2 regions of the Citrobacter sp. CFNIH10 genome follow, and region 2 is predicted to be linked to the other one. Evidence: predicted binding sites of a transcription regulator. Region 2 holds the regulator's gene; the other holds the start of a gene.
What was found. The regulator sigma-54, encoded in region 2, starts transcription at its own class of promoters, with help from an activator protein. The targets are predictions, from matches to a motif close to GTTGGCACANNTTTCGCTNT.
Positions count from the first base shown of each region.

Region 1: hypA (hydrogenase maturation nickel metallochaperone HypA) is a predicted target of sigma-54. The motif match lies at 11,712-11,731, and genes of this name have one in related genera.

Region 1 is NZ_CP026216.1:38,487-53,864, reverse strand. Features, by position in the region: gene mutS (DNA mismatch repair protein MutS) at 1-1,560, opposite strand, end outside; gene sitD (iron/manganese ABC transporter permease subunit SitD) at 1,708-2,556, opposite strand; gene sitC (iron/manganese ABC transporter permease subunit SitC) at 2,547-3,404, opposite strand; gene sitB (iron/manganese ABC transporter ATP-binding protein SitB) at 3,401-4,222, opposite strand; gene C2U53_RS03515 (metal ABC transporter substrate-binding protein) at 4,219-5,136, opposite strand; gene C2U53_RS03510 (nitrous oxide-stimulated promoter family protein) at 5,341-5,685, shown strand; gene flhA (formate hydrogenlyase transcriptional activator FlhA) at 5,763-7,841, opposite strand; gene hypE (hydrogenase maturation carbamoyl dehydratase HypE) at 8,067-9,077, opposite strand; gene hypD (hydrogenase formation protein HypD) at 9,074-10,195, opposite strand; gene hypC (hydrogenase 3 maturation protein HypC) at 10,195-10,467, opposite strand; gene hypB (hydrogenase nickel incorporation protein HypB) at 10,458-11,330, opposite strand; gene hypA (hydrogenase maturation nickel metallochaperone HypA) at 11,334-11,684, opposite strand; gene hycA (formate hydrogenlyase regulator HycA) at 11,895-12,356, shown strand; gene hycB (formate hydrogenlyase subunit HycB) at 12,493-13,104, shown strand; gene hycC (formate hydrogenlyase subunit 3) at 13,101-14,927, shown strand; gene C2U53_RS03460 (respiratory chain complex I subunit 1 family protein) at 14,930-15,378, shown strand, end outside.
Region 2 is NZ_CP026216.1:699,632-715,009, reverse strand. Features, by position in the region: gene arcB (aerobic respiration two-component sensor histidine kinase ArcB) at 1-1,376, shown strand, start outside; gene elbB (isoprenoid biosynthesis glyoxalase ElbB) at 1,605-2,258, shown strand; gene mtgA (monofunctional biosynthetic peptidoglycan transglycosylase) at 2,255-2,974, shown strand; gene yrbL (PhoP regulatory network protein YrbL) at 2,982-3,614, opposite strand; gene npr (PTS phosphocarrier protein NPr) at 3,814-4,086, opposite strand; gene rapZ (RNase adapter RapZ) at 4,083-4,937, opposite strand; gene ptsN (PTS IIA-like nitrogen regulatory protein PtsN) at 4,971-5,462, opposite strand; gene hpf (ribosome hibernation promoting factor) at 5,578-5,865, opposite strand; gene rpoN (RNA polymerase factor sigma-54) at 5,888-7,321, opposite strand; gene lptB (LPS export ABC transporter ATP-binding protein) at 7,369-8,094, opposite strand; gene lptA (lipopolysaccharide ABC transporter substrate-binding protein LptA) at 8,101-8,655, opposite strand; gene lptC (LPS export ABC transporter periplasmic protein LptC) at 8,624-9,199, opposite strand; gene kdsC (3-deoxy-manno-octulosonate-8-phosphatase KdsC) at 9,196-9,762, opposite strand; gene kdsD (arabinose-5-phosphate isomerase KdsD) at 9,783-10,769, opposite strand; gene C2U53_RS06675 (calcium/sodium antiporter) at 10,784-11,761, opposite strand; gene mlaF (phospholipid ABC transporter ATP-binding protein MlaF) at 11,970-12,782, shown strand; gene mlaE (lipid asymmetry maintenance ABC transporter permease subunit MlaE) at 12,790-13,572, shown strand; gene mlaD (outer membrane lipid asymmetry maintenance protein MlaD) at 13,577-14,134, shown strand; gene mlaC (phospholipid-binding protein MlaC) at 14,153-14,788, shown strand; gene mlaB (lipid asymmetry maintenance protein MlaB) at 14,788-15,084, shown strand; gene ibaG (BolA family iron metabolism protein IbaG) at 15,208-15,378, shown strand, end outside.

The sequences.
Region 1 (15,378 bases), 660 kb from region 2:
CGCTTTGCCTTTGGAGGTCAGAACTTTATCTTCGTACTCTTTGAGTTCTGGGATGATGTAGCGCTCAGCGTTTTTCAGCGTCTGACGGCGGACGTAGTTAATTGGCGCGAGATGGCTCTGCCCACGGCTAATCTGGATGTAATAGCCGTGCACCGCGTTAAAGCCGACTTTCAGCGTGTCCAGCCCGGTACGCTCGCGCTCACGGATTTCCAGCCTGTCGAGATAGTCGGTCGCACCGTCTGCCAGGGCACGCCACTCATCAAGCTCTTCGTTGTAGCCTGGCGCAATAACACCACCGTCACGAACGAGAACCGGGGGAGCGTCAACGACCGCTCGTTCCAGCAGTTCCCGCAGTTCGGCGAATTCGCCCATTTTCTCACGCAGCATTTGTACAGGGGCGCTGTCCACCGATTCCAGTTGCGCACGCAGTTCCGGCAGTTGCTGGAAAGCGTGGCGCATGCGAGCGAGATCGCGCGGACGCGCGGTGCGCAGTGCCAGACGCGCAAGAATACGTTCCAGATCGCCCACCTGGCGAAGCACGGGCTGCAGTTCGCTGGTTGCATCCTGTAATGAACCAATGGTTTGCTGACGTTCTGTCAGGATTTTCGTATCACGTACCGGCATATGCAGCCAGCGTTTGAGCATACGGCTGCCCATCGGCGTCACGGTGCAGTCGAGCACGGCGGCCAGCGTGTTCTCCATGCCCCCAGCCAGATTCTGGGTGATCTCCAGATTGCGGCGCGTCGCGGCATCCATGATGATGCTGTCCTGCTGCCGCTCCATGGTGATAGAGCGAATATGCGGCAGGGAAGTGCGTTGGGTATCCTTGACGTACTGCAACAGGCAGCCAGCGGCGCAAAGTCCGCGCGGCGCGTTTTCAACGCCAAAGCCAATCAGATCGCGGGTACCAAACTGCAAATTCAACTGCTGACGTGCAGTATCAATTTCAAATTCCCACAGCGGGCGACGACGTAATCCTCGACGATCTTCAATCAGAGCCATCTCCGCGAAATCTTCGGCGTAGAGCAGTTCCGCCGGGTTGGTCCGTTGCAGTTCGGCGGCCATTGTTTCGCGATCGGCGGGTTCGCTCAGACGAAAACGCCCGGAGCTGATGTCCAGCGTAGCATAACCGTAGCCTTTACTGTCCTGCCAGATGGCGGCGAGCAAATTGTCCTGGCGCTCCTGTAGCAGGGCTTCATCACTGATGGTGCCCGGCGTGACAATACGCACGACTTTACGCTCAACCGGCCCTTTACTGGTGGCCGGGTCGCCAATTTGCTCGCAAATGGCGACGGATTCACCCTGATTGACCAGCTTGGCGAGGTAGTTTTCGACCGCATGATGGGGAATACCCGCCATCGGGATGGGCTCGCCCGCAGACGCACCGCGCTTCGTCAGCGAAATGTCGAGCAACTGCGACGCCCGTTTTGCATCGTCGTAAAAGAGTTCGTAAAAGTCGCCCATGCGATAGAAAAGCAGGATCTCCGGGTGTTGGGCCTTCAGCTTGAGATACTGCTGCATCATTGGGGTGTGGGCGTCGAGATTATCGATTGTACTCATGGAGTTGTGTCCAGTCCCTGAATGTAAATGGGTTGCGATACTTTTAGTTTTCGTTGTTATCACATAAGGGACACATGATAGCGGAGATACGCATTTCAGGGAAAGTCAGGATCGCCGACTTCTCGATCCTTCTTCCGTTTCAGAATTTTACACCGATTGTTGTTGTCGCAATTCCGAATGTCGGTCGCGTAATGCGGCAAAAACAAACGCCGCGATAAAGAGAATGGTGAACAGCACGACGATCGTGGGAGCGGGTGCGCTGTCGAGGAAGAATGACAGATACACACCTAAAAATGAGGTAACCACCGACAGACCCGTTGCCAGCAACAGCGCATGAGCAAACCGGCGGGTGAGTAAAATGGCAATCGCGCCTGGGGCGATCAGCAGGGAGATTGACAAAATGATCCCCACCGATTTCAGCGTCGCCACAATGGTCAGCGCAATCATGCACAGCAGTCCGTAATGCAGCAAAGTCGTGTTAAGGCCGCAGGCTTTCGCCTGATGCGGATCGAAGGCGTGCAGCAGCAAATCTTTCCACTTGAATGCAATGATCAGGGCGATACCCAGTACAATGAAGGCCGTTTGCCCAATATCGCTCAGCGAAATCCCTAGCATGTCGCCGAACAGAATATGATCGAGGTGAACCTCTGACTGGATAGAGACATAGAGTACCAGTCCGGCGCCAAACATCCCGGAGAAGACGATCCCCATGATGGTGTCGCGTTTGATGCGGCTGTTGTCATCAAGATATCCGGTCGCGACTGCGCAGAATAGGCCCGCAATAAACGCGCCGATAGCCAGTGGAATACCGACGATATAAGCCAGCACAATTCCCGGAAAAACCGCATGACTCATGGCATCGCCCATGAGCGCCCAGCCTTTGAGCACCAGAAATACCGACAGTAACGCACAGGGAATCGCCACAAGAGCGGAGACGGCCAGCGCGTTGACCATAAAGTCGAACTGAAAGGGTTCCAGCAGAGTGCTCAGAAACATGATGACTCCTTACGTCGTGCGCGACGGCGGTTTGCCAGCAGGCCGTGTTTGGGGGCAAAAACGAACGCCAGCAGGAATAATACGGTTTGTAGCACCACAATGATCCCGCCGGTCGCCCCGTCCAGCCAGTAGCTGAGCCAGGCGCCGAAAAAACTGGTCACACTGCCGATCGCAACGGCGATCATAAGAAGGCGTGGAAAGCGGTCAGTCAGCAGCCAGGCGGTGGCACCGGGCGTCACGACCAGGCAGATCACCAGAAATGCCCCCACGGTTTGCAGCGCGGCGACGGTGGACACCGATAACAGAGTGAAAAACAGCAGCTTCAGACGGGCCGGGTGCAGGCCAATGGAGCGGGCGTGGTTTTCATCGAAAAAAGTGACCATCAGATCCTTCCACTTCAGCAGCAGGATGAGCAGGGAAACCGTGCCGATAATCGCCAGTTGCACAATGTCTTCCGGCGCGATGGCCAGTACGTTGCCGAGAATGATGGTCTGAATATTCACCGACATCGGGTTGAGCGACACCATAAACAGCCCGATGCCAAAGAATGACGAGAAGATCAGGCCAATAATGGCATCTTCTTTAAGCCGTGAGCGCTGGTTCAGAAAAAGCATACTGCCTGCTGCCAGGCCACCGGAGAGAAAGGCACCGAGAGAGAAGGGCAAGCCGAGCATGTAGGCACCGGCAACGCCTGGCACGATGGAGTGCGACAGCGCATCGCCAATCAACGACCAGCCTTTAAGCATTAAATAGCAGGAGAGAAAGGCGCACAGTCCGCCAACCATCGCCGATACCCACATCGCGTTGAGCATGTACTGATAACCAAAGGGTTCTGTCAGCCAGTTCATGATGACTCTCCGCAGCCTGCCGCTCGTCGGGAGATAAACGGGCGTTCGTCGTCGGTAATGATGTGTTCTTCGCCGCCGCTGAGCGCGACGTGACGCAGGACGCCGCTGAACGCCAGTTCAAGGTTGTCGGCGGTAAAAGTGGTTTCGGTCGGGCCGCTCGCCAGCACGGTGCCTTTGATCATCACCGTATAATCACAGAATTCGGTGACTGACCCGAGATTGTGGGTGGAGACCAGCATCGTGCGCCCCTCATCGCGCAACTCGCGTAGCAGCGCAATAATGCGCGCTTCGGTTTTGACATCGACGCCGGTAAAAGGCTCATCCAGCAGAATGACCTGGCCATCCTGGGCAATGGCCCTGGCGAGGAAGACGCGTTTTTTCTGCCCGCCAGAAAGCTCGCCAATCTGCCGGTGGCGGTATTCCAGCATATCCACCCGCGCCAGCGCAGCGTCAACACTGGCATGATCCTGAGCCTTCGGACGACGTAGCCAGCCCATATGTCCGTAGCGGCCCATCATCACGACGTCTTCCACCAGCACCGGAAATGACCAGTCAACCTCTTCGGACTGTGGGACGTAGGCAATCAGATTCTGCTTCAGCGCGTGATTCACCGGCTGTTGCAGGATGGAAATGTCGCCGTCGGCCAGGCGGACAAAACCCATCAGTGCTTTGAACAACGTTGATTTTCCCGACCCGTTGACTCCTACCAGCGCGGCAATCGAACCGCCCGGTACCTGAAAGGTGGCATCGCGTAGTGCGGTATGACCATTGCGATACGTCACCGTCACCTGATTCACGGTAATCGCAGATTGACTCATTTCTGACTCCTCAAACCGTCATTGATACCACTGACGATGGTCTCGGTGGTAACGCGTAGCAGATCGAGATAGGTGGGAACGGGGCCATCGGCGGCGCTCAGGGAATCGACATACAGCACGCCGCCGTAATGTGCGCCGGATTCCCGCGCGACCTGACGGGCCGGTTTATCTGATACGGTGCTTTCGCTGAATACGGTGGGGATCTGATGCGCTCTGATCGCATCGATCACTTTACGTACCTGTTTGGGCGTTCCCTGCTGATCGGCGTTGATCGGCCAGAGATACAGCTCTTGCAGATCGTTATCGCGGGCAAGATAAGAGAACGCTCCTTCGCTGGTGACCAGCCAGCGTTTATCGGCAGGGATTTTTGCCAGCGCGGCATGGAGAGGGGCCAGCGTCTGGTGAATTTGCGCTTTATAACGTTCGGCATTTTTCTGGTAAATCGCGGCGTTATCCGGATCGTATTTCGTCAGCGCGTCGCGAATATTGTCGACGTAGATCATCGCGTTTTCCGCCGACATCCAGGCGTGAGGGTTGGGTTTCCCGTTATACGGTCCTTCGCTGATGCCCATGGGTTTCACCCCGTCAGAAACCGTCACTTCCGGCACACCCGACAAATTCTGGTAGAAGCGGGCAAACCACAGCTCCAGATTCAGACCGTTAGAGAGGATCAATTGCGCCCCCTGCGCTCGCTTAATGTCGCCCGGAGTGGGTTGATACTCATGAATTTCCGCGCCGGGTTTGGTGATCGAACTGACGTTGGCCGCCTCACCCGCCACGTTTTGCGCCATGTCCGCAATGATCGTGAAGGTGGTAACGACATTGAGCTTCTCTTTGGCATAAGCCGGTGACAGCATGCAGATGGCCAGTACAGCCGCCAGCAGAGACGAGGTCAGACGGGAGAGGTGCGACATAGTATCCCTCATAAAAAAAGTGGTTAATTATTCATCGAATATAGCCTTTGCTATGTTATATAGCACAAGGCATGTATAAAGATAGTGTTAAATGAAAATAATTCTTATTTGAGGTGTGGGTGGGGGAGTGTCACCTTTGGGTGATAGTGTTGCGAGAATTTAAGTTGTAGAATAAATACACCTTAATGTAGTGGAGGGCGCATCATGTCCGGCAAGCGCATTGCTCGCGAAAAACTGACGATTAAAAAAATGATCGCGCTGTACGAGAGCCAGTGTCCGCAGGCATCTGATGAGCCGGAACACTACGACGCGCTGTTTGCCTATGCGCAAAAACGTCTGGATAAGTGCGTCTTTGGCGAGGATAAACCGGCCTGTAAACAGTGTCCCGTACACTGTTATCAACCAGCGAAGCGTGAAGAGATGAAGCAGATTATGCGCTGGGCGGGGCCGAGAATGCTCTGGCGTCATCCCATCCTGACCGTTCGTCATCTCATCGACGATAAACGTCCCGTGCCGGAACTGCCGGAAAAATACTCGCGTAAGAAGTGAAGCGAAATGCCGGATGGCGGCTTCGCCTTAATCCGGCCTACGGATAATTGCCCACCCGACATCCAGCAACGCGTGCCTCAAACCAGCGCGTCTTTATCAATGCCTAAACGCTTCATGCGTGAAAGCAGCGTGGTGCGCTTAAGACCCAGTCGCTGAGCTGCGCCTTTCGGGCCTGCAACCACACCATTGGTCTCTTTCAGCACCCGCAGGATGAGCTGATACTCGTCTTCCCCTTCCTGGGCGACTTCGGTCGCGACGGGCGGTTCGCCAGGTGAGAGCATGCCGATATCCGGCAGCGAGAGTTGCAGCACGCTTCCTCGCGTCAGCAGAACGGCACGTTCCACCACGTTCTCCAGTTCGCGCACATTACCCGGCCACTCCATATTGCTGAGGATGCGCAGGGTTTCCGCCGGGATACTGTCGATGTTACGCCCCAGGCGGCGAGCGATTTTAAAGGTGAATGCTTTCACCAGCAGGGGGATATCTTCCGGGCGTTCGCGCAGCGGCGGAAGTCGGATCGGAAAAACGTTGAGGCGGTAGTAGAGATCGCTACGAAACTCGCGATCCTCGACCATTTTTTTCAGGTCACGGTTGGTGGCGGCGATCAGGCGCACGTCGGTCTGGATCAGCTTATTGCTGCCCAGACGCTCAAATTCCTGTTCCTGTAAGACGCGTAAAAGCTTAGGCTGTAATTCCAGCGGCATGTCGCCCACTTCATCCAGGAACAAAGAACTTTTATCCGCCAGCTCAAAGCGGCCAATGCGCTGCGCACTGGCACCGGTGAAGGCGCCGCGTTCGTGACCGAACAGGTCACTTTCCAGCAGGCCAGCGGGCATGGCGGCGCAGTTCATCTTCACCATCCGGCGTGCGTTACGCCCACTCAGATTGTGGATTGCGCGGGCAATCAGCTCTTTCCCGGTGCCGGTTTCACCGAGGATCAGCACAGTGCTGTCGCTCTGGGCCACCATCTCGACCTGCTTGAGCACGCTGTACATCGCATCGCTGCGCCCGATGATTTCACCAAACTCGCTGTCGACATTGTTGAGCTGTTCGGTAAGCGCCAGGTTTTCATCCACCAGCCGCTCTTTCAGCCGATGGATTTCCTGATAGGCGAGGGCGTTGTCCACGGCGATGGCGACGCGCCCGGCAATCTGGCGCAGCAGGTTCAGGTTGGCGGTGGTAAACACTTTTTCTTCACACTGCGCCAGCTTGAGTACGCCGAGCATGGTGTTGCCCGACATCAGCGGTAGCAGGCACAGCGTCTGAATCTGGTTGCCCCACGTATCGAACAGCATGCGTTCATAGGGGGCCAGCGCGTCCCGTTCGTTCAGGTTTATCAGCAGCATCTCTTTGCTTTTAAACACCCGTTCCGTCAGAGTGCCAGCTTCATCGACTTCGCTTTGTTCGTGTGCGGGATGATTTTCATCGAGGTAGTGAGTGGAGTAAATGCTGAGCTTATTTTTACGGTGGCTACGCAGGACAATGCTGATGTCGTCGATGTTGAAATAGTGATGGATCTCTTTGGCGACTTCACTTACCAGCTCATCCATGTCGAGCCGGGAGAGTACGGCGTTAGTGATGGCGACCAGAATACGAAAGTTGTCGCGTTCGCGGCACAAGAGATCGTAATCGACGTTGTTCGTGACCCTGCACTGAATTTGCTCTGCCACCACGCCGACAATCTGGGTGAAGGTTTGCAGACGCTCGTACTCTTTTTCGCTCCAGGGGCGATCGTCGTTGCGGATAAATTCGCAGCCGCCAAAAATGCGGCCATCCGCCGCCAGCGGCAGCAGGCAGTAGTGGCCGAATGGCGGGTAAAGGCCGCCAGCAGCCAGTTGCGGCCAGGTTTCTGAAAACTCGTGATAATTGCAGTGCAGGGCATCGGGGCGAGAGAGAATACGGCGGATCGGGCCGTGGGCCAGCACGGTTTCATCTTCGTAGATGACGGGTTTGCCGTTATCGCGCGTGGCGTACCAGGACGCCCGCTGTGTCTGCGCTTGCCACAACACAATCGCCGCGCTGTCGGCAAGCGCCGAGCGCTTTACCAGTTGCGAAAGCGCCTCGCTTAGCGATTGCAGGTCGGGCTGCTGTAACAATGTGCGAGTGATGTCGAACAATCCTTGCTGCCCGAGATCGCTCATCGGTGTATACGACATATTGCTTTTCCAGGAAAGTACCGCTGCGCGGTGCAAAAAAAGAAATTAAATTATAGATATAGATACTCGACTTCCGCCGGGTGTCGACAAAAAACGCCTTATCCGGCCTACGGTTCGAACAGTTTGTGTGAGTTGAATAACGGCGAAAACGCCTTATTCGACCAACGGTTCAACCGATTGTGTAGGCTGGATAAGGCGACGCCGCCATCCGGCATAATGACGGACTTAACAGATCCGCGGCAGCGGTTCTGCATGCGGTAAATCCAGCGTGCGCTTCACGCCGTAAAGACCGGCCAGACGCACACCTTTACGTTCGACCACTTCGCCAATCAGTGCCGCATCGCGCCCCAACGGATGGGCATGCAACGCCGCCAGCACCTGCCCGGCCGCCTGACGTTCAACGGCAATGACCAGCTTGCCTTCGTTTGCGAAGTTAAGCGCATCCAGACCCAGTAGTTCACATACTCCACGAACGGCAGGTTTCACGGGAAGTGCGGATTCGGACAGCTCAATGCCAAAACCGCAGGCGGCGGCAAACTCATGGGTGACCGCGTTCACGCCGCCACGCGTCGCGTCGCGCAGGGCTTTCACGCCGGGGATATCGCGCAACGACTGAATTAGCGGCGTTAATACCGCGCAGTCGCTGACCAGTTCGCCATCCAGCCCTAACTGTTCACGCAGATTAAGAATAGTGGCGCCGTGATCGCCCAGCGTACCGCTGACCAGCAGCACGTCGCCCGCTGCCAGGGTTTGTGCACCCCAGTGAATATTGGCTGGAATCGCCCCCATGCCTGCGGTGTTGATGAATAATTTGTCCGCTGCGCCACGTTGAACAACTTTTGTATCGCCGGTCACGATCGCGATATTGGCCTCACGCGCGGTGGCGGCCATGCTGTTTACCACGCTTTTCAGCGTCTCCATCGGCAGTCCTTCTTCGAGGATAAAGCCGCAGGAGAGATAGCGTGGAATTGCGCCGCTGACGGCGACGTCATTGGCGGTACCGCAGATCGCCAGCTTGCCGATGTTGCCGCCGGGGAAAAACAGTGGGTCAATGACGTAGCTGTCGGTGGAGAATGCCAGCCGATCGCCTTCAGCGACCAGTTGCGCCAGTTCAAGCCGCGCCTGATCTTCCTGCTCCGCCAGCCACGGGTTAGCGAAGGCTTCCATAAACAGACTGTTAATCAGTTGCTGCATGGCCTGACCGCCGCTACCGTGGGCGAGTTGTACGCTCTTCATGCTTCACACTCCTGCTGACGATACTGATACCAGGCGGCGCATGCGCCTTCTGAAGAGACCATCAGTGCGCCGAAGGCGGTCTCTGGATTACAGGTCTTGCCAAACAACGGGCACTGATGCGGTTTACATTTCCCGGTCAGCACGTCGCCGCAGCGGGCGCGCGGGTCGTCGTAAACCTGCTGAGGTGCCGGTCGGAAATGCGCTTCGGCATCAAAACGCTGATAGTCAGGCGTCAGATGCACGCCGGAGGATTCAATCACCCCCAGGCCGCGCCACTCGCTGTCGCCGGTGACGCAAAATACGTCGGCAATAGCCTGTTGCGCCAACAGGTTGCCGGCGTCTGGCACCACGCGGCGATACTGGTTTTCGACCTGGCTGTGGGCCGCTATTTTCTGCTCAACCAGCATCACGACGCCTTGCAGTAGATCAAGGGGTTCGAATCCAGCGACCACCAGCGGACGATGAAACTCACTGGCAATAAAATGATAGGCGTCGGTACCGATCACCATACTGACGTGACCTGGAGCGAGAAACGCGTCGATGCCGTTATCGGGCTGTTCCAGCAGGCTGCGCAGGGTCGGAATGAGCGTGATGTGCTGACAGAAGAAGTAAAAATTCTGCACGTCGCGCAGTTTTGCCTGTTGCAGGGTAATGGCGGTGGTCGGCATGGTCGTTTCAAAGCCGAGGCCGAAAAACACGACTTTACGCGTTGGGTTTTCCTGCGCCAGTTTGAGCGCATCCATCGGCGAGTAGACGATGCGAATGTCCGCACCGCGCGCTTTCGCCTGCAACAGCGAACCTTGTTTCCCCGGCACGCGCATGGCGTCGCCAAAGGTACAGAAAATCACCTCCGGATGGCTGGCAATTTCAACGCAACTGTCGATACGTCCCATCGGCAGTACGCAGACCGGACAACCCGGGCCGTGGATAAACTCCACGTTATCAGGGAGCAACTGGTCGAGACCAAATTTGAAGATCGCGTGTGTATGGCCGCCGCAAACTTCCATAATGCGCAGCGGACGTTCAGCGGTATACGGCAGATGCGCGGCACGTTCACGCAGGTGTTCAATCAGTTGCATCACCTGTTCCGGCGCGCGGTATTCGTCAACAAAACGCATTATTTTTCCTCGCCATACAGCAAAGCGCCGACGTCCGGCTCAACATCAAACATGTTCTGGAGCGCATCGAGCGTGTCGCGCGCTTCGGCTTCGTTAATCACGCTCATGGCAAAACCGACGTGGACCAGTACCCACTGGCCCAGACGAGGTTCGCCGTGCTCATCACAACTGCCGACCAGCGTCAGATCGACGTCGCGCTGAATGCCGCAAACGTCGACTTTCGCCAGGTTACCTTCGATAGTGCGGATTTGGCCGGGAACGCCTATGCACATCGCTGTGCCTCCAGCCAGTTCAGCCACTGATCCATTCCTTCGCCGCTGGTGGCGGAAATCAGGATGATCTCTATATCCGGATTAACTTCCCGGGCACTGGCAATGCACTTCTCAACGTCGAAATTCAGGTACGGTAGCAGGTCGACTTTGTTGAGCAGCATCAGCGAGGCGGCGGCGAACATATGCGGGTATTTCAGCGGCTTGTCTTCGCCTTCGGTGACAGAAAGCACCGCCACTTTATGGCGTTCGCCGAGATCAAAACTCGCCGGGCAGACGAGGTTGCCGACGTTTTCGATAAACAGAATGCCGTGGTCTTCCAGCGGCAGACGCGGCGCGGCATCGGCAATCATCTGCGCATCGAGGTGACAGCCTTTGCCGGTGTTGACCTGAATGGCCGGAGTGCCCGTGGCGCGAATGCGCGCGGCGTCGTTGACCGTCTGCTGGTCGCCTTCAATGACGGCGCACGGGACGCTGTCTTTCAGCTTCATCAGCGTTTCGGTAAGCAGAGTGGTTTTACCGGATCCTGGGCTGGAGACGAGGTTGAGCACCAACTGTTGGCGCGCGGCGAAGCGGGCGCGGTTGCGCTCGGCCAGACGGTTGTTTTTATCCAGCACGTCGATTTCTACTTCCAGCATACGCCGCTGGCTCATGCCTGGCGCGTGGGTGCCGGCTTCACCGTGACCGTAGTGCAGATCGCCTTCTTCCGTCTGGCTCGGGGTGAATTCGGACGTTTTTATGCCGGTAATATTCAGCGCCGGGCGAGCTGCCGGGGCAAAAGGCGCGCTGCGAAACGCGGAATGAGGGTTATGCTCATCACCCTCTATATAAAGGTTGCCTTCAGCGCAACCGCATGTTGTACACATCGCTCACTCCTGATCTATTTCTATTCGTCGAATCTGTAATCCATCATCGGCCACGATTTGCAGCGTGTCGCTATTGCATTGCGGGCAACGGCGTACGCGTTGGGTCAGTAAGGTGACGTATTGCTGACAGGATTCACACCAGCATTCGGCTTCTTGTTCCTCGAGGTGCAGTTTACAACCTTCCGCAACGGTGCCACGGCATACCAGATCAAAACAAAAGGAGAGAGCGCTGGTTTCTACGCAAGAAAATGCGCCAATTTTGAGCCAGACCCCAGTTATCCGTTTTGCGCCGTGCGCGACGGCCTGTTGTTCGATCAATTCCAGTGCCCGCTGGCAAAGGGTAATTTCGTGCATAGTGCCTCCCGATATGATGGGCAGTGATAAGCAATAACTATGCCAGCCTGAAAGTTGGGGGCATTTGTCGATGACGATGATGACGAAATGACATGTCATTCGGGCGTCGACAGCCGTCTTTTATTATTAAATTCATGAAAAAACAAATGGTTAAAAACTGGCATGGAAAATGCTTATGGCAGGCTATCTCTGTTAAACGGGTAACCTGACATGACTATTTGGGAAATAAGCGAAAAAGCCGATTACATCGCGCAGCGGCATCGTCGCCTACAGGACCAGTGGCATATTTACTGCAATTCGCTGGTTCAGGGGATCACCCTGTCGAAAGCGCGTCTGCACCATGCGATGAGCTGCGCGCCGGATAAAGATCTCTGTTTCGTACTGTTCGAACACTTTCGCATCACCGTCACGATGGCGGAAGGCTTCAACAGCCACACCATTGAGTATTACGTCGAAACAAAAGATGGCGAAGATAAGCAACTGATTGCACAGGCGCAATTGAGCATTGATGGCAAAGTGGACGAGCGGGTCAGCAACCGTGAGCGTGAGCAGGTGCTGGAACACTATCTCGATAAAATCGCCAGCGTTTATGACCGACTGTATGCCGCTGTTGAAAGCGGGTCGCCGATCAATCTGAGCCAACTGGTGGCGAGACAAAATCCGGCGGCCTGACCCCAGCGTTTTACGTCGTGACGTCGTCTCATGGGTTGTCACGACGCTTTAAGGGACAGACGTGTCGAACAGTGTCGAAAATGACATTTCATCGGCATGTTTTCGTCAAAAATGACTATCACCTGAGGAATGCCTGGTGAATCGTTTTGTAATTGCTGACTCCACGCTCTGTATCGGCTGCCACACCTGCGAGGCCGCCTGTTCAGAGACGCATCGCCAGCACGGCCTACAGTCTATGCCGCGCCTGAAAGTGATGCTGAATGAAAAAGAATCTGCGCCGCAGCTTTGCCACCACTGTGAAGATGCCCCTTGCGCCACCGTGTGTCCGGTTAACGCCATTAACCGGGTGGATGGCGCCGTACAGCTTAATGAAAGCCTGTGCGTGAGCTGCAAACTGTGCGGCATTGCCTGTCCGTTTGGCGCGATCGAATTTTCCGGCAGCCGTCCGCTGCATATCCCGGCCAACGCCAATACGCCTAAAGCACCACCAGCGCCACCGGCACCGGCTCGCGTCAGTACGCTGCTGGACTGGGTTCCGGGCGTGCGTGCCATCGCGGTGAAATGCGATCTGTGCAGTTTCGATGAACAAGGCCCGGCCTGTGTACGGATGTGTCCGACGAAAGCTCTGCATCTGGTGAACAACATGGACATCGCCCGCGCCAGTAAACGGAAACGTGAGCTGACTTTCAATACTGACTTCGGCGATCTCTCCTTGTTTCAGCAGGCTCAGAGTGGGGAGGCAAAATGAGCGCAATTTCACTGATCATCAGCGGTGTGGCCTGGTTTGCCGCCGCCGCCGTCCTGGCATTTCTGTTCTCTTTTCATAAAGCGCTTAGCGGCTGGGTTGCTGGTGTGGGCGGCGCGGTGGGGGGCTTGTGTACTGCCGCGGCGGGTTTCTCCGTGCTCATCAACGCTGTCGCGGTGCGCGGCGTGATACCGTTTATCGGCCACAGCGTACAAATCACCCCGCTGAATGCTATCTGGCTGATTACGCTGGGGCTGTGTGGACTGTTCGTCAGTTTGTACAACATCGACTGGCATCGCCATCCGCAGGTCAAGGCCAACGGTCTGCTGGTGAATCTGCTGATGGCGGCGGCGGTGTGCGCAGTTGCCGCCAGCAATCTCGGCACGCTGGTGGTGATGGCGGAAATCATGGCGCTGTGTGCGGTGTTCCTGACCGGATGCAGCAAAGAAGGCAAGCTGTGGTTTGCGCTGGGGCGTCTCGGTACGTTGCTGCTGGCGATCGCCTGTTATCTGGTGTGGCAGCGCTATGGCACCCTTGAGTTGCGTCTCCTCGATCTGCGCACTCAGGAACTGCCGCTGGGCGCTGACATCTGGCTGCTTGGCGTGGCGGGCTTTGGTCTGCTGGCCGGGATTATTCCGCTGCACGGATGGGTGCCGCAGGCTCACGCGAGCGCCAGCGCTCCAGCGGCGGCCCTGTTCTCCACCGTGGTGATGAAGGTCGGTCTACTGGGCATTCTCTCGTTATCGCTGATTGGCGGTAATGCGCCGCTGTGGTGGGGTGTGTTACTGCTGGTTCTCGGCATGATCACCGCGTTTGTCGGCGGTCTGTATGCGTTGATGGAGCACAATATTCAGCGCCTGCTGGCGTATCACACGCTGGAAAACATCGGCATTATCCTGCTCGGTCTCGGCGCAGGCGTGACCGGGATTGCTCTCAAACAACCGACGCTGATTGCGCTGGGCCTGACCGGTGGTCTCTATCACCTGGTGAACCACAGCCTGTTCAAAAGCGTGCTGTTTCTTGGCGCGGGCAGCATCTGGTTTCGTACCGGACATCGCGATATCGAAAAACTGGGCGGCATCGGTAAACGCATGCCGGTCATTTCCATTGCGATGCTGGTGGGGCTGATGGCGATGGCTGCACTGCCGCCGCTGAACGGATTTGCTGGCGAGTGGGTGATCTACCAGTCCTTCTTCAAACTGGGCAACAGCGGCGCGTTTATTGGTCGTCTGCTGGGGCCACTACTGGCGGTCGGACTGGCGATTACCGGTGCGCTGGCGGTGATGTGTATGGCGAAAGTGTATGGCGTGACCTTCCTCGGCGCGCCGCGCACGAAAGAGGCGGAAAACGCCTGCTGTGCGCCTCTCCTGATGGGCATCAGCGTCGTGGCGCTGGCGATTTGTTGCGTACTCGGCGGGGTTGCCGCGCCGTGGCTGTTGCCGCTGCTGGCGACTGCCGTACCGTTGCCGCTGGAAACCGCCAATACCACCGTATCGCAACCCATGATCACGCTGTTGCTGATTGCCTGTCCGCTGCTGCCATTCATCATCATGGCGATGTTCAAAGGCAACCGTCTGCCATCGCGTTCTCGCGGGACGGCATGGGTCTGCGGTTACGATCACGAGCAGTCGATGGTCATTACCGCGCACGGTTTCGCGATGCCAGTGAAGGAAGCCTTTGCACCGGTTCTCAAACTGCGTAAGTGGCTCAATCCGGTAGCGTGGGTTCCGGGTTGGCAAAGCGCGGCGGTACCGGTGCTGTTCCGCCGCCTGGCGCTGATCGAACTGGCCGTGCTGGTGGTGATTGTGGTTTCACGAGGAGCCTGAGAATGAGTGTTTTATATCCGTTAATTCAGGCGCTGGTGTTATTTGCCGCTGCGCCGCTGCTATCCGGCGTGACCCGCGTGGCGCGTGCCCGTCTGCACAATCGCCGCGGTCCTGGTGTATTGCAGGAGTATCGCGACCTGCTCAAACTGCTGGGCCGTCAGAGCGTCGCGCCAGCGGATGCTGGCTGGGTCTTTCGTCTGACGCCTTTTGTGATGGTGGGCGTTATGCTGACCATCGCTACCGCGCTGCCGGTGGTAACCGTGGGTTCACCGCTGCCGCAACTGGGCGATTTGATCACGTTGATTTATCTGTTCGCTATTGCCCGTTTCTTCTTTTCTATCGCGGGACTTGATACCGGCAGCCCGTTCACGGCGATCGGTGCCAGTCGTGAAGCGATGCTCGGCGTGCTGGTGGAGCCGATCCTGCTGCTGGGACTGTGGGTCGCTGCGCA
Region 2 (15,378 bases):
TGAAAACGATCCATGTCTCCGCCGTGACGTTGGGGAACATCTTCAACGATATCATTGATATGGATAAGATGGAGCGGCGTAAGGTTCAACTGGATAACCAGCCAGTGGATTTCACCAGCTTCATGGCCGATCTGGAGAACCTCTCCGGCCTGCAGGCGCAGCAGAAAGGGCTGCGTTTTGTGCTCGACCCGACCTTGCCGCTGCCGCATAAAGTGGTGACTGACGGCACGCGTCTGCGGCAGATCCTGTGGAACCTGATCAGCAACGCGGTGAAATTTACCCAGCAGGGCCAGGTGACCGTGCGCGTACGTTACGATGCCGGCAGTACTCTGCACTTTGAAGTGGAAGATTCCGGCATCGGCATTCCGCAGGATGAGCAGGACAAAATCTTCGCCATGTATTATCAGGTGAAAGACAGTCACGGCGGAAAACCAGCGACCGGTACAGGCATCGGTCTGGCGGTCTCGCGTCGTCTGGCGAAAAACATGGGTGGAGATATCACCGTGGCAAGTCAGCCAGGTAAAGGCTCTATCTTTACTCTGACCGTCCATGCGCCAGCGGTGGCAGAAGAAGTTGAAGATGCGTTTGAGGATGACGATTTGCCGCTACCGGCGTTAAATGTCCTGCTGGTGGAAGATATCGAACTGAACGTCATTGTGGCGCGCTCGGTGCTGGAAAAACTCGGCAATAGCGTGGATGTCGCGATGACCGGGAAAGCGGCGCTGGAGATGTTCACGCCGGGCGAATACGACCTGGTGTTGCTGGATATTCAGTTGCCGGATATGACGGGCCTCGATATTTCACGCGAACTGACCCAGCGTTATGCGCGTGAAGATCTGCCGCCGCTGGTGGCGCTGACGGCAAACGTCCTGAAAGATAAAAAAGAGTATCTGGATGCCGGTATGGATGACGTGCTGAGCAAGCCGCTGTCGGTACCGGCGTTAACCGCCATGATTAAGAAGTACTGGGATACCCAAGATGAGGAGGAGTGCACGGTGAAATCTGAAGAGAGCAGTAAATCGCAAGCGCTATTAGATATTCCGATGCTGGAACAGTACATAGAGCTGGTGGGGCCGAAACTAATTACCGATGGCCTGGCGGTGTTCGAGAAGATGATGCCAGGTTATTTAAGCGTTCTGGAATCCAATCTGACCGCGCGTGACAAAAAAGGCGTGGTTGAAGAAGGGCATAAAATTAAAGGGGCGGCGGGTTCTGTTGGCCTTCGTCATCTGCAACAGCTGGGGCAGCAGATCCAGTCACCCGATCTTCCGGCATGGGAAGATAACGTGGGGGAATGGATTGAAGAGATGAAACAGGAGTGGCAACACGACGTTGCGGTATTAAAGGCCTGGGTGGCAAACGCTGGAAAAAAATGACCCCGGCTTGACCGGGGTGCGCGAATACTGCGCCAACACCAGGGAAATCATGGCTGCGCCGTAAGTTATAATTGTGATTTAAAAGGCGCAGCGCGTAAATTCGGGCCGCACGCAGTTAAGATAGCAAATCTTAAATGCTTTGTTACATGAATCAGTTAAATGTGTGAAGCGTAGCATTTTAATCACAATTATTAATGTGCTGCAGATAGTGGTGAAAAGGACATTTGAATGAAAAAAATTGGCGTAGTTCTCAGTGGATGCGGTGTGTATGACGGTGCTGAAATTCATGAAACCGTACTGACGTTGCTGTCCATTGCCCGCAGCGGCGCGCAGGCCGTCTGCTTTGCGCCCGACAAAGCGCAGGCCGATGTGATTAATCATCTGACGGGCGAACCGATGGCGGAAACCCGTAATGTACTGATTGAAGCGGCCCGTATTACACGCGGCAACATTCGTCCGCTTTCTCAGGCAGTCTCAGCCGATCTGGATGCGCTGATTGTTCCTGGTGGTTTTGGCGCGGCCAAAAATTTGAGCAACTTTGCCAGTCAGGGCAGTGAATGCCGGGTTGATCCGGATTTAGCCGGGCTCGCTCTGGCGATGCATCAGTCGGGCAAGCCGCTGGGTTTTATGTGCATCGCCCCGGCGATGCTGCCGAAAATCTTCGACTTTCCGCTACGTCTGACAATCGGGACCGATATTGATACAGCGGAAGTGCTGGAAGAGATGGGGGCGGAGCATGTGCCGTGCCCGGTCGATGATATCGTCGTTGATGAAGATAATAAAATCGTCACCACACCGGCCTACATGTTGGCGCAGGACATCGCTCAGGCGGCAATGGGGATCGAAAAACTGGTATCACGCGTGCTGGTCCTGGCGGAATGAAAAAAGGAGTTTTCGCCTTTCTGAGGCGAGTGATATTGCGCGTCGTGATTATCCTCGCCGTTTTCTGGGGCGGTGGCATTGCGCTGTTTAGCGTGGTGCCTGTGCCTTTTTCAGCGGTAATGGTTGAGCGGCAGATCGGTGCCTGGCTACAGGGTGACTTTGGCTATGTTGCTCATTCCGACTGGGTGAGTATGGATGAAATCTCTCCGTGGATGGGACTCGCGGTGATTGCCGCAGAAGACCAGACCTTCCCGGACCACTGGGGTTTTGACGTTGCTGCCATCGAAAAAGCGCTGTCACATAACGAACGTAATGAAAACCGCATTCGCGGCGCGTCAACATTGTCACAGCAAACGGTTAAAAATCTCTTTCTCTGGGATGGGCGTAGCTGGTTGCGGAAAGGGCTGGAAGCCGGACTTACCGTCGGTGTAGAGACGGTCTGGAGCAAGAAGCGGATCCTGACGGTTTACCTGAATATCGCGGAATTTGGTGATGGCGTATTTGGCGTCGAAGCCGCCGCACAGCGCTATTTTGGCAAACCGGCCAGCCGATTGACTCAGTCAGAAGCGGCGCTGCTTGCCGCTGTATTACCCAATCCTCTGCGCTTTAAGGTCGCAGCACCTTCAGGCTATGTGCGTAGCCGTCAGGCGTGGATACTGCGTCAAATGCGTCAGTTGGGTGGGGAGTCGTTTATGACCCGCCACCACCTGCATTAAATCTGCATTACGCCTCGCGCGAAGAGAGTGACAATCCGCTGCGTTCTTTCGGATGGACGTCTTTTTCCAGCGCGACGGCCAGTACCGGTTGGGCGATAAAACGCTGCCACAGTCTTTCCTGCTTACGATGGCAGAACCATTTTGACCAGGTCGCCAGCGGGATCAACGTCCCTTCGCCAATATTATCGCAAACCACCGGCACCACTTCCGATTCGCTGATACGGTGACAAAGAATGTTCTGTGGTTTCAGCGTCATGGTGACGATATGGTTGTCACGCAGGTAGCGTTTTAGCGTCTTCAGCAGCTGACGCAGCACGGCAAAGTCGTCTTCGTAACGACATTGTTTGGCAAATTCGGTGAGAGTGATGGACGGCTTGCCGTCGTAATCGGCAATCACATCGTAAACGTAACCCGTTCCGCAGTCGGTCTCGACCGTGCCGTAATAGCGTGGGATACCGCTCCAGTCTTTCAGGTAGCGAGAGAGGTGAGCATAGTACTTCAGTTCACGCTGTGTCTCTTTGTCGCCGCCGTGTCCACTGTTGTAAACGATCTTAATACAACGTTGGGCATCATCCGGATGCGCATAACACTTACGATGTCGTCCGGTGCCCAGGGGAGTTTCTGCTGATAAACGAATCATGAGTGATATCCTGGAAATATTTACTGACAATAATCCAGTATGAACACTCAGGTTAAATGAAACCTAAACGACTTGTCTTAAGGTTTTCTTAAGGTAATTCTTAAGTTAAAAAGCGCACGAATTGTACAGTTTAGGGGGCAAAAACGAAAAAAAACGCCTGGTGGCGTTTTCTGTGAAGGTATCCGCGGAACGAGAAAACTCAGTCTTCGTCGAATCCCGAATTGAAAAGAGCGATGACGGCCGCCAGCGCTTCAACCTCTTGCGGACCGGAGGCTTCAACTTCAATCTGTCGGCCTTTGGCGGAGTCCAGCATCAGTAATGCGATGACGCTGTTGGCTTCCGCTTCGGTGCCTTCATCATTTCGTAGCAGGACTTCCGCGTCAAATCCCTGCATTAATTCAAAGAGCTTCATTGCTGGCCGGGCATGCATGCCCAGCTTGTTCGTGATTTCAACAGTTTGCTTCACGGTCATGTTTTGCGTTTTTCCAGCGTACGATGGCGTGACTGTACGTTTTTACCGCGTGAGCGGAAGTAGTCTGCCAGCTGTTCTGCAATATACACCGAACGGTGTTTCCCGCCGGTACAACCGATAGCAACGGTCAGATAGCTACGGTTGTTGGTCTCCAGCATGGGTAACCATAGCTCAAGATAGCTGCGAGTCTGGTAGATAAAATTGTGTACTTCTGTGTGTCTGTCGAGGAAGGCGGCGACGGGCTTGTCGAGACCGGTCATTGGACGCAGTTTCGGATCCCAGTGCGGGTTTGGCAGAAAGCGGACGTCGAAAACGTAATCGGCATCGATGGGGATCCCGTGCTTAAAGCCGAAGGACTCAAACACCATCGTCAGTTCACGCTCACGTTTACCCAACAGGCGGGTCCGCAGCATTTCAGCCAGTTCATGCACCGACATTTCTGAGGTGTCGACGATCAGGTCGGCGCGAGAACGCAGCGGTTCCAGCAGGTCACTTTCCTGATCAATGGCGCTTTCCAGCGACAGGTTCTTGCTGGAGAGAGGGTGCAAACGACGCGTATCGCTGTAGCGACGAATCAACGTGTTGCGATCGGCATCGAGGAACAGCAACTGCGGCGAGAACGCCTCGGGCAGGTTGTTCATCGCCTGCTCAAAAATTTCCGGCGACTCTGGCATATTGCGTACGTCAATGCTGACGGCAGCCGAAATCTGGCGTTCGGCAAGCGTGCGAGCCAGATCGGGTAACAATACGACGGGAAGGTTATCCACGCAGTAAAAGCCCATATCTTCCAGCGCGCGCAGGGCGACAGATTTACCTGACCCTGAACGACCGCTGACGATCATCAGTACCATGTACTGTTTCTCCTCACCAGGGAAAAAGGGGAGTTACGCTTCATCCTGACCGCCTTCGGTGTCAGTGATGATTTGATACAACTCTTCATCGCTCTGTGCGGCGCGCAGTCGACGGCAGATGGTTTTATCCGCCAGACGCTTAGCCACCAGCGATAGTGTATGCAGGTGCGTTTTGGTTTGATCCGCAGGCACCAGCAGGGCAAAAAGCAGATCAACAGGTTGATTATCAATCGCATCGAAGGCGATGGGCGTTTCCAGTTGCACAAACACGCCGACGGCGCGCAGGGTATCTTCTTCCAGCTTACCGTGCGGGATGGCGATCCCATTGCCGATGCCGGTACTGCCCATTTTTTCGCGCGTCAGGATCGCTTCAAAAACGACCTGCGGCGGTAGACTGAGCTGTTTTGCAGCCAGTTCACTGATGATTTCCAGCGCGCGTTTTTTGCTCTGGCAGTGAACGGCACTGCGCGTACATTCCTGGTTAAGTACACTACTCAGTTGTAGAGTCGTATCGTTATTTATCATAATTTCACCTAAGAATCCGTCCCACAACAGCGGAACGGATTCGGAGCGCTAACTGTACAAATGGCCTGTTGTTCTGCACAACAGGCCGTCCTGCACCCGCTAACTGCCCGAACAATTAGTGTTGTTTCAATTTATCTTTGTGTTTGGTGAGCTGTCTTGCCAGCTTGTCAATCAGGCCATCAATGGCCGCATACATATCCTGACCTTCCGCGCTGGCGTGAATTTCGCCACCGTTTACATGCAGTGTTGCATCCGAGATGTGGGTAACCTTTTCCACTTTCAACACAATATAGACCTGATTGATCCTGTCAAAATACTGTTCGAGTTTGGCGAACTTGGTATTCACAAAGTCACGCAGGGCTTCTGTGATCTCGACGTTGTTTCCAGTGATGTTGAGCTGCATAGTGTCTTCCTTATCGGTTGGGTCAAACCAGTTGTTTGCGCTGGTTTGACGGCGGAATGGATAAAGACTCTCGGTACTTCGCAACGGTGCGGCGCGCCACCATGATGCCTTGTTCCGACAGCATCGATGTTAGCTTGCTGTCGCTCAAAGGCTTCGCGGGGTTTTCCGCCGCAATCAACTTCTTCACCAGTGCGCGGATCGCCGTGGAGGACGCTTCGCCACCCCCCTCGGTATTCACATGGCTGGAGAAAAAATACTTCAGTTCAAAAATGCCGCGTGGACTGTGCAGATACTTCTGCGTCGTCACACGAGAAATGGTCGATTCGTGCATCTCGACGGCCTGGGCGATGTCAGCCAGCACCATCGGTTTCATAAATTCTTCGCCTTGCTCAAAGAAGGCTTGCTGCTGCTCAACGATGCAACGGCTGACGCGCAGCAGGGTATCATTGCGGCTTTCCAGACTCTTAATCAACCACTTCGCATCCTGCAAATTACTGCGGATGTACTGGCTGTCGGCGTCATTACGCCCACCGTTGCACATGGCGGCGTAGTGCTGATTGATCTGCAAGCGGGGAATGCTGTCACCGTTGAGCTCAACCGTCCAGTGACCGTTATGCTTGCGTACCAGCACATCCGGGATCACGTATTCCGGTTCGCCGGTCTGGATCGACTGTCCGGGTCGGGGATCGAGTGACTGAATCAGATTGACCGCCTCTTTGAGCACCTCTTCTTTGAGACGTGTGACGCGCATCAGAGTACGGAAGTCGTGGTTCGCCAGCAGATCGAGATGATCGCTGATGATCAACCGGGCTTCTTCAAGGAAGGGGGTCGCTTTGTCGAATTGCGAGAGCTGGATCAGTAAGCAATCGCGCAGATCTTTTGCCGCCACGCCTACGGGATCAAACCGCTGAATACGTTTGAGTACGGCTTCGACTTCATCAAGGCCGACCTCATCATTGCCCATGCTGTCGAGGATGTCGTCCAGCGAAACGGTGAGATAACCGGTATCGTCAACGGCATCTACAATCGACGTGGCGATTGCGCGGTCGGTATCGGAGAACGGGGTGAGTTCCACCTGCCACATCAGGTAATCCTGTAGGGTCTGCGTGGTTTCACCCTGGTAAACGGGGAGCTCATCGTCAATGTAGTCGCCGCTGGTGCCCGACGGCGTACCGGCGGTGTAGATTTCATCCCAGCTGGCGTCAAGCGGCAACTCTTCCGGCATCTCTTTTTGTTCGAGAGCGTCGGCGGTATCCAGCGTTTCGCTGTCCTGAGTTTCGCGGGTATCAACTTCGTCGTGAAGATCGGTTTGTTCCAGCAACGGATTGCTTTCCAGCGCTTGCTGGAGTTCCTGCTGCAGTTCCAGCGTGGACAACTGCAACAGACGAATCGCCTGTTGTAGCTGCGGCGTCATCGCCAGTTGTTGGCTCAGCCTGAGTTGCAAACCTTGCTTCATGTTCAGAGTCGTTTTCTCCCGCTATGACGTCGCAAACTTCTACCCTATCAGAGTCTGAAGTCTTCCCCAAGGTATACGCGCTTCACGTGTTCGTCCTGCAGGATTTCTGTCGGCGTGCCGTGCGCGATCAGGTGTCCCTGGCTCACGATATAGGCGCGTTCACACACGGCCAGCGTTTCGCGGACGTTATGGTCGGTAATCAACACGCCGAGACCGCTGTCACGCAGATGCTCAATAATGCGTTTGATATCGATAACGGAGATGGGGTCAACGCCGGCAAAGGGTTCATCCAGCAGGATAAATTTCGGGTTGGCGGCGAGGGCACGGGCGATTTCCACACGGCGACGTTCCCCGCCGGAGAGTGACTGACCCATGTTGTCGCGCAGATGCTCAATGTGGAACTCTTCCATCAGCTCGTTAGCGCGGTCTTCACGCTGTTCGCTGGTGAGATCGTCACGAATTTGTAGTACGGCCATCAGGTTATCGTACACGCTCAGGCGGCGAAAAATCGACGCTTCCTGCGGCAGATAGCCAATTCCGCGGCGCGCGCGGGCGTGCAACGGCAGCAGACTGATGTCTTCATCATCAATAATGATGTTACCGGCATCGCGCGGCACAATGCCGACGACCATGTAGAAGGTGGTGGTTTTACCCGCACCGTTCGGCCCAAGCAGACCGACAATCTCGCCCGAGTTGACGGTCAGGCTGACATCTTCCACGACGCGGCGGCCCTTGTAGGCCTTCGCCAGATTCTTTGCAGTTAATGTTGCCATAACGAATTAGTTACTCTTTTTCTGAGCCGGAGCCTGGTTTTTGTTTTTGTCCTGCAACTGCGACGGAACCAGAACGGTGGTCACACGCTTGCCTTTCTCACTGAAGGCCTGCATTTTCTGCTCTTTCACCAGATAGGTAATTTTGTCACCGGTGATGTTGCTGTCGAGCTGTTCCAGATACGCATTGCCGGTGAGCACGACAAAATCTTTCGCCAGTTCATAATGCATTTTCGACGCATGGCCTTTTACCGGCTTACCGTTGTCCTGCATTTGATAGAACGTGGCCGGGTTGCCGAAGCCATCAATGACCTCTTTACCCTCTTCACCGCCAGGGCGGGTAACGACCACTTTATCGGCGTTAATTTTGATAGTGCCCTGGGTCACAATGACATTACCGGTGAAGGTCACGACGTTGCCCTGCATATCCAGAGACTGCTGGTCCGATTCGATGTGGATCGGCTGTTCGGTATCGCCCGTGACGGCGAACGCCGGAATGCTGGCGGCCAGAAGTGAGCTGGCAAGCACAAGATTAAGGCTGAGTTTGTTTGTTTTGAATTTCATAGGAGGTTCTAACCTTTTCAATCAGCTCGGCGTTCTTGTTGCGTAAGTTGCCGCGCATTTTCAGTCCGCTGGAGTTAAATGTTGTTCCGTATAACGTGACGAGGTCTTCAGAGGTAACATCCTGCGTCACCAGATTGATCTGCGCGTTATCGGTGGTAATTCTGCGAAGTTGAGCGTCAGGCACCAGCGCGTTGACTTCAACGTGACCATAAAGATACAGCATTCGATCCTCGGTTAGCTTGGCTTTATCAGCCTTGATTGACCACGTCGGGATCTTGTCCTTATCAAACGTCGTTAATACGGGTTGTGTGAACCACGAAACGGCCTGATCGGAATAATATTCAACATGTTGGGCGATCAAACGATAGCTCAGCGCACCTTCCGGACTGTAGACAACGGTATCCGTATGCTCGCTCTTATAGGTCGGATCGCTCGTATTCACCACCACCTGCGCCGTGTCGTCTTTATCGGCCAGGTTAATCCCAATCAGCACCAGCACGGCCAATGACAGTAGAATGATAACCCAACGTCTGGCTTTACTCATATCGATTGCCCTTTGGCCTCATCAAGCTTACCCTGCGCCAGTAATAATAAATCACAGACTTCTCGTACCGCGCCGCGTCCGCCCGCGATTTTCGTGACATAATCCGCGCGCGGAAGCAGTAACGGATGCGCATCCGCAACGGCAATGCTCAGGCCAATTTTTTCCATCACCGGCCAGTCAATCAGATCGTCACCGACGTAGGCCACATTTTCCGGCGCAATCGCCAGTTTTGCCAACAGATCGTGAAAGGCGACCAGCTTGTCCGACTGCCCCTGATACAGGTGCGTGATCCCCAGTGTGGCACACCGATCTTCTACTAGTTTAGCCTTTCGTCCGGTAATGATGGCGACGTCGATATCAGACGTCAGCGCACAACGGATCCCGTAACCGTCACGGACGTTGAAAGCCTTCAGCTCTTCACCGTTGTTGCCCATATAAATCAGGCCATCCGACAGCACGCCATCGACATCAAGAATCAGCAGACGGATATTCTCTGCTTTGGCGATGACGTCTGCGCTGACGGGTCCATAACAGGTCGCAAGCGACGCACCTGCTTTGCTCATTTCATTTTATCCTTGAATTTCTACACAACGCCTGCACGCAGGAGATCATGCATATGTAACACACCGAGTAACTGGTCGCCATCGGCAACCATTACGGAGGTGATATGACGAGACTGCATTAAGTTCAGGGCATCGACCGCCAGTATTCCTGGACGCACGCGAATGCCCCCTGGCGTCATCACGTCGGCGATACCGAGCTGGCGCACATCAACGCCCATATCAAAGACGCGACGTAAATCACCGTCGGTGAAGATACCGTCGATCTTCATCGCATCATCGCAAATCACGGTCATCCCGAGGTTCTTGCGGGTTATCTCCAGCAGCGCATCGCGCAGGCTGGCTTCTTTGGTGACATGCGGGATTTCATCACCCGTATGCATAATATCGTTCACGCGCAACAGCAGTTTACGCCCTAGCGCACCGCCCGGATGCGACAGAGCAAAATCCTCAGCGGTAAAGCCGCGCGCCTTTAATAACGCCACCGCCAGCGCATCGCCCATCACTAATGTAGCGGTGGTGCTGCTTGTCGGGGCCAGTCCAAGCGGACAGGCTTCTTGCGGTACTTTAACACACAGATGGACATCCGCAGCACGCGCCATGCTGCTTTCTGGTCGCCCGGTGATGCAGATAAGCTGAACCTGCAGTCGCTTAAGAACTGGAATCAGGGCCGCGATCTCGCTGGATTCCCCGGAGTTGGAGATGGCAATCACTACATCCTGCGAGGTCACCATTCCCAGATCGCCGTGGGCGGCTTCGCCCGGATGAACGAAGAAGGAAGAGGTTCCGGTGCTGGCAAAGGTCGCGGCCATTTTGCGGCCAATATGCCCCGATTTCCCCATGCCCATCACCACCACTTTGCCGGTGCAGTTGAACATTTTCTCACAGGCGAGAGTGAAATCCTGGTTGATGTACTGATCGAGCTCCGCCAGGCCTTCACGTTCAATCGCCAGAACTTCTTTGCCGGCTTGCTGAAAGTCAAAACCCGGTTGTAACGCTAAGTGCGACATATGTCTGTTTCCAGTTATCCAACGAGAAGTGGCGATAGCCAATACAGCATCGCCAGCCATACGATAAAACCGCCGGTCAGCAGCACACCCGCGCCGCGACCGGACTGGCGGGGACGCCGCCAGCAAAGTAATGCAAAGACGATGCTCACCAGCAGCATCACGCTGTAGTCACGGCTGAACGCCAGCGGATTGACGTCACCCGGCGTAATCAGAGCAGGAAGGCCGAGAACAATGGTGAGGTTAAAAATGTTCGCGCCGATGATATTGCCCACCGCGATATCGTTCTCACCTTTGCGCACGCCCGCGATAGCGGTTGCCAGTTCAGGCAGGCTGGTGCCAATTGCGATCACCGTCAGGCCAATCGTCAGTTCGCTCATCGCGAAGAAATTGGCAATCACAGTGGCGTTATCCACCACCATTCGGGTCGCCATCGGCATGATAATCAGCGCAATGCCCAGCCATAAAAACGCCACCGGTAATCCGCCTTCACGCGGCAACTCGGCAACCTGTTCGCGGGTGAGGCTGTCATTGCCCTGACGCTCAGCGAGACGGGCGATTTTAACAATGAACAGCAGCCATAACACGGCTAACAGTAAAAGAAAGATACCATCGCTGCGGCTGAGTTGTCCGTCATACAGTACGGATCCGGCCACCACGCTAACCAGCAACATTAGCGGTAATTCGCGACGCAGAACATCGGAATGCACGGTAAAAGGGTGGATCAGCGCGGCAAGCCCGAGGATCAACAAAATGTTAGTAATGTTAGAGCCGAGCGCGGTGCCGACGGCTAAATCTAACTGCCCGTGCAGAGAGGCGGCGACAGAAACAATAATTTCAGGCAGAGATGTGCCTATACTGACTACCGTCATACCGATAATCAGCGGCGGGATCCCAAAGGTTCGACATAAGATTGACGCGGCAAAAACCAGGCGGTCGGCGCCGTAGACGACCAATAATAAACCAATAATTAACAGCGCCGTTGCTAAAAGCATCTAAAGTCCTTTCTTCAGGTATACTCGCCGGTCCACCGGGATCGTCTGGAAACCGTAACGAAGTCTTAATTTTGACTTTATGCAGCTAAAAAGTAAAACAAATGCCAGCTTTAGCTAACCAGCACGGGTAATATTCTGTAAATATGTTGGGTTCATGGCTGAATTCCACGCCATGCTGAGATCAACAAGCAACACGAAGGATGAATCAATGGGGCAGTCTGTGGCGAATTTAGTCGATATGCGCGATGTCAGCTTTACGCGCGGCGACCGCTGCATTTTCGATAACATCTCTCTGACCGTACCGCGTGGCAAGGTAACCGCGATCATGGGGCCATCGGGCATCGGTAAAACGACGCTCTTGCGTCTGATCGGCGGACAAATTGTGCCAGACAAGGGGGAGATCTTGTTTGATGGCGAGAACATTCCTGAGATGTCTCGCTCGCGCCTCTACACGGTACGCAAACGGATGAGTATGCTGTTTCAGTCCGGGGCGCTGTTCACCGACATGAACGTGTTTGATAACGTGGCCTATCCGCTACGCGAACATACCACGCTTCCCCCGCCGTTACTGAAGAGCACGGTGATGATGAAACTGGAAGCTGTCGGTCTGCGCGGCGCGGCAAAACTGATGCCCTCTGAACTGTCCGGTGGGATGGCGCGCCGGGCGGCGTTAGCACGCGCCATTGCGCTGGAGCCGGATCTCATCATGTTTGATGAACCGTTTGTCGGACAGGATCCGATCACCATGGGCGTGCTGGTCAAACTGATTTCTGAATTAAACAATGCGCTGGGCGTGACCTGCGTCGTGGTCTCTCACGATGTGCCGGAAGTCCTGAGCATTGCCGATCACGCCTATATTATGGCGGACAAAAAGATTGTGGCCCACGGCAGCGCGCAGGCGTTGCAAGAGAATGACGACCCGCGTGTGCGTCAGTTCCTGGATGGCATTGCAGACGGGCCGGTCCCGTTCCGCTATCCTGCGGGCGATTATCACTCTGATTTACTCGGAACAGGGAGTTAAGCCACTCATGCTGTTAAATGCACTGGCGACGCTGGGACACAAGGGGATTAAAACTCTCAGAACGTTCGGGCGCGCCGGGTTAATGTTGTTCAATGCGCTGGTCGGCAAACCGGAATTTCGTAAGCACGCGCCGTTGCTGGTGCGCCAGCTTTATAATGTGGGCGTCCTGTCGATGCTGATCATTATTGTTTCTGGCGTGTTTATCGGCATGGTGCTGGGGCTGCAGGGCTATCTGGTACTTACCACCTATAGCGCGGAAACCAGTCTGGGGATGTTAGTGGCACTGTCGCTGCTGCGTGAACTCGGTCCGGTTGTCGCCGCGTTGTTATTTGCGGGGCGTGCGGGCTCTGCACTCACCGCTGAAATTGGCCTGATGCGCGCGACCGAGCAGCTTTCCAGTATGGAAATGATGGCTGTCGATCCCCTGCGCCGGGTGATCTCTCCGCGATTCTGGGCGGGCGTGATTTCGCTGCCGATGTTGACGATTTTGTTTGTGGCCGTCGGGATCTGGGGCGGTTCTCTGGTCGGCGTAAGCTGGAAGGGGATTGATGCTGGCTTCTTCTGGTCTGCGATGCAGAGTGCCGTCGACTGGCGTCTGGATCTGGTCAACTGTTTGATTAAAAGCGTGGTGTTCGCCATTACGGTAACCTGGATTGCATTATTCAATGGGTATGATGCGATTCCGACCTCGGCGGGAATCAGCCGGGCAACCACACGCACCGTTGTGCACTCGTCGCTGGCCGTTCTGGGTCTGGACTTTGTACTGACCGCATTGATGTTTGGGAATTGAGTTCATGCAAACGAAAAAAAATGAAATTTGGGTGGGGATCTTCTTATTAGCCGCATTGCTGGCCGCACTGTTTATCTGCCTGAAGGCGGCTAATGTGACCTCTATGCGCACAGAACCGACCTACACGATTTACGCGACATTCGATAATATCGGCGGCCTGAAAGTGCGCTCGCCGGTGCGTATCGGTGGTGTGGTGGTGGGGCGCGTGGCGGATATCTCTCTGGATCCGAAGACCTATTTACCGCGCGTGACGCTGGACATCGAAGAGCGCTATAACCACATCCCTGATACCAGTTCGCTGAGCATCCGGACGTCCGGTCTGCTGGGGGAACAGTATCTGGCGCTGAACGTCGGTTTTGAAGATCCTGAGCTGGGAACGTCTATCCTCAAAGATGGCGGCACAATCCAGGACACCAAATCCGCGATGGTGCTGGAAGATATGATTGGTCAGTTCCTTTACAACAGCAACAGTAAAGGCGATGACAATAAGAATTCTGGCGATGCGTCGGCGCCGACCGAAGGCCATAATGAAGCCACTGGGCCTGCGGGCACAACGAATTAATCTCAGGAGAATCGAATTATGCTTAAGCGTTTAATGATGGTGGCTCTGCTGGTGATTGCACCGCTGAGCACCGCCATTGCAGCCGATCAGACCAACCCTTACAAGTTGATGAATGAAGCGGCGCAGAAAACCTTCGACCGCCTGAAAAACGAACAGCCGAAAATCCGTTCTAATCCGGACTATCTGCGTGACGTGGTTGACCAGGAACTGCTGCCGTATGTGCAGGTGAAATATGCTGGCGCGCTGGTGTTGGGGCGTTACTACAAAGAAGCCACTCCGGCTCAGCGTGAAGCCTACTTCGCCGCGTTTCGTGAATACCTGAAACAGGCCTACGGCCAGGCGCTGGCGATGTATCACGGTCAGACGTATCAGATTGCTCCGGAACAACCGTTGGGTGATGCGAGCATCGTTCCGATCCGTGTAACCATCCTCGATCCCAACGGCCGTCCTCCGGTGCGTCTGGACTTCCAGTGGCGTAAAAACACTCAGACGGGTCACTGGCAGGCCTATGACATGATCGCCGAAGGCGTCAGCATGATCACTACCAAACAGAACGAGTGGAGCGATCTGCTGCGTACTAAAGGGATCGATGGACTGACGGCGCAACTGAAATCTATCGCGCAGCAAAAAATCACGCTGGAAGAGAAGAAGTAATGACTCAGTCACTCAACTGGACGCGTGACGGTGACAAGCTGGCGCTGGTGGGAGAACTGGACCAGGATGTGCTTAATCCTTTGTGGGATGCGCGCATTGAAGCAATGACCGGTGTCACCTGCATCGACCTCAGTCAGGTTTCCCGAGTGGATACGGGGGGACTGGCGCTGCTGGTCCATCTCATCAGTCTGGCGAAACAGCAGGGCAACAACGTGTCGTTGTCGGGGGTGAATGACAAAGTCTTTACCCTGGCGGAACTCTATAATCTGCCTGCTGACGTGCTTCCGCGTCAGTAATATCAGTACGTTATTATCTACAGCCTCGCTGGATTGACCCGCGAGGCTTTTTGCTTATTTATGACAGCGCAACTTTGCTCTAAGATGTTGGGCTGTATTCACAATCTGACGAATGAAGAGCCCATGGAAAATAATGAAATTCAGAGCGTGCTGATGAACGCACTCTCCCTCCAGGAAGTCCACGTCTCTGGCGATGGCAGTCACTTTCAGGTTATTGCCGTGGGTGAGATGTTTGACGGCATGAGCCGGGTGAAGAAGCAGCAGTCGGTCTATGCGCCGCTGATGGAGTACATT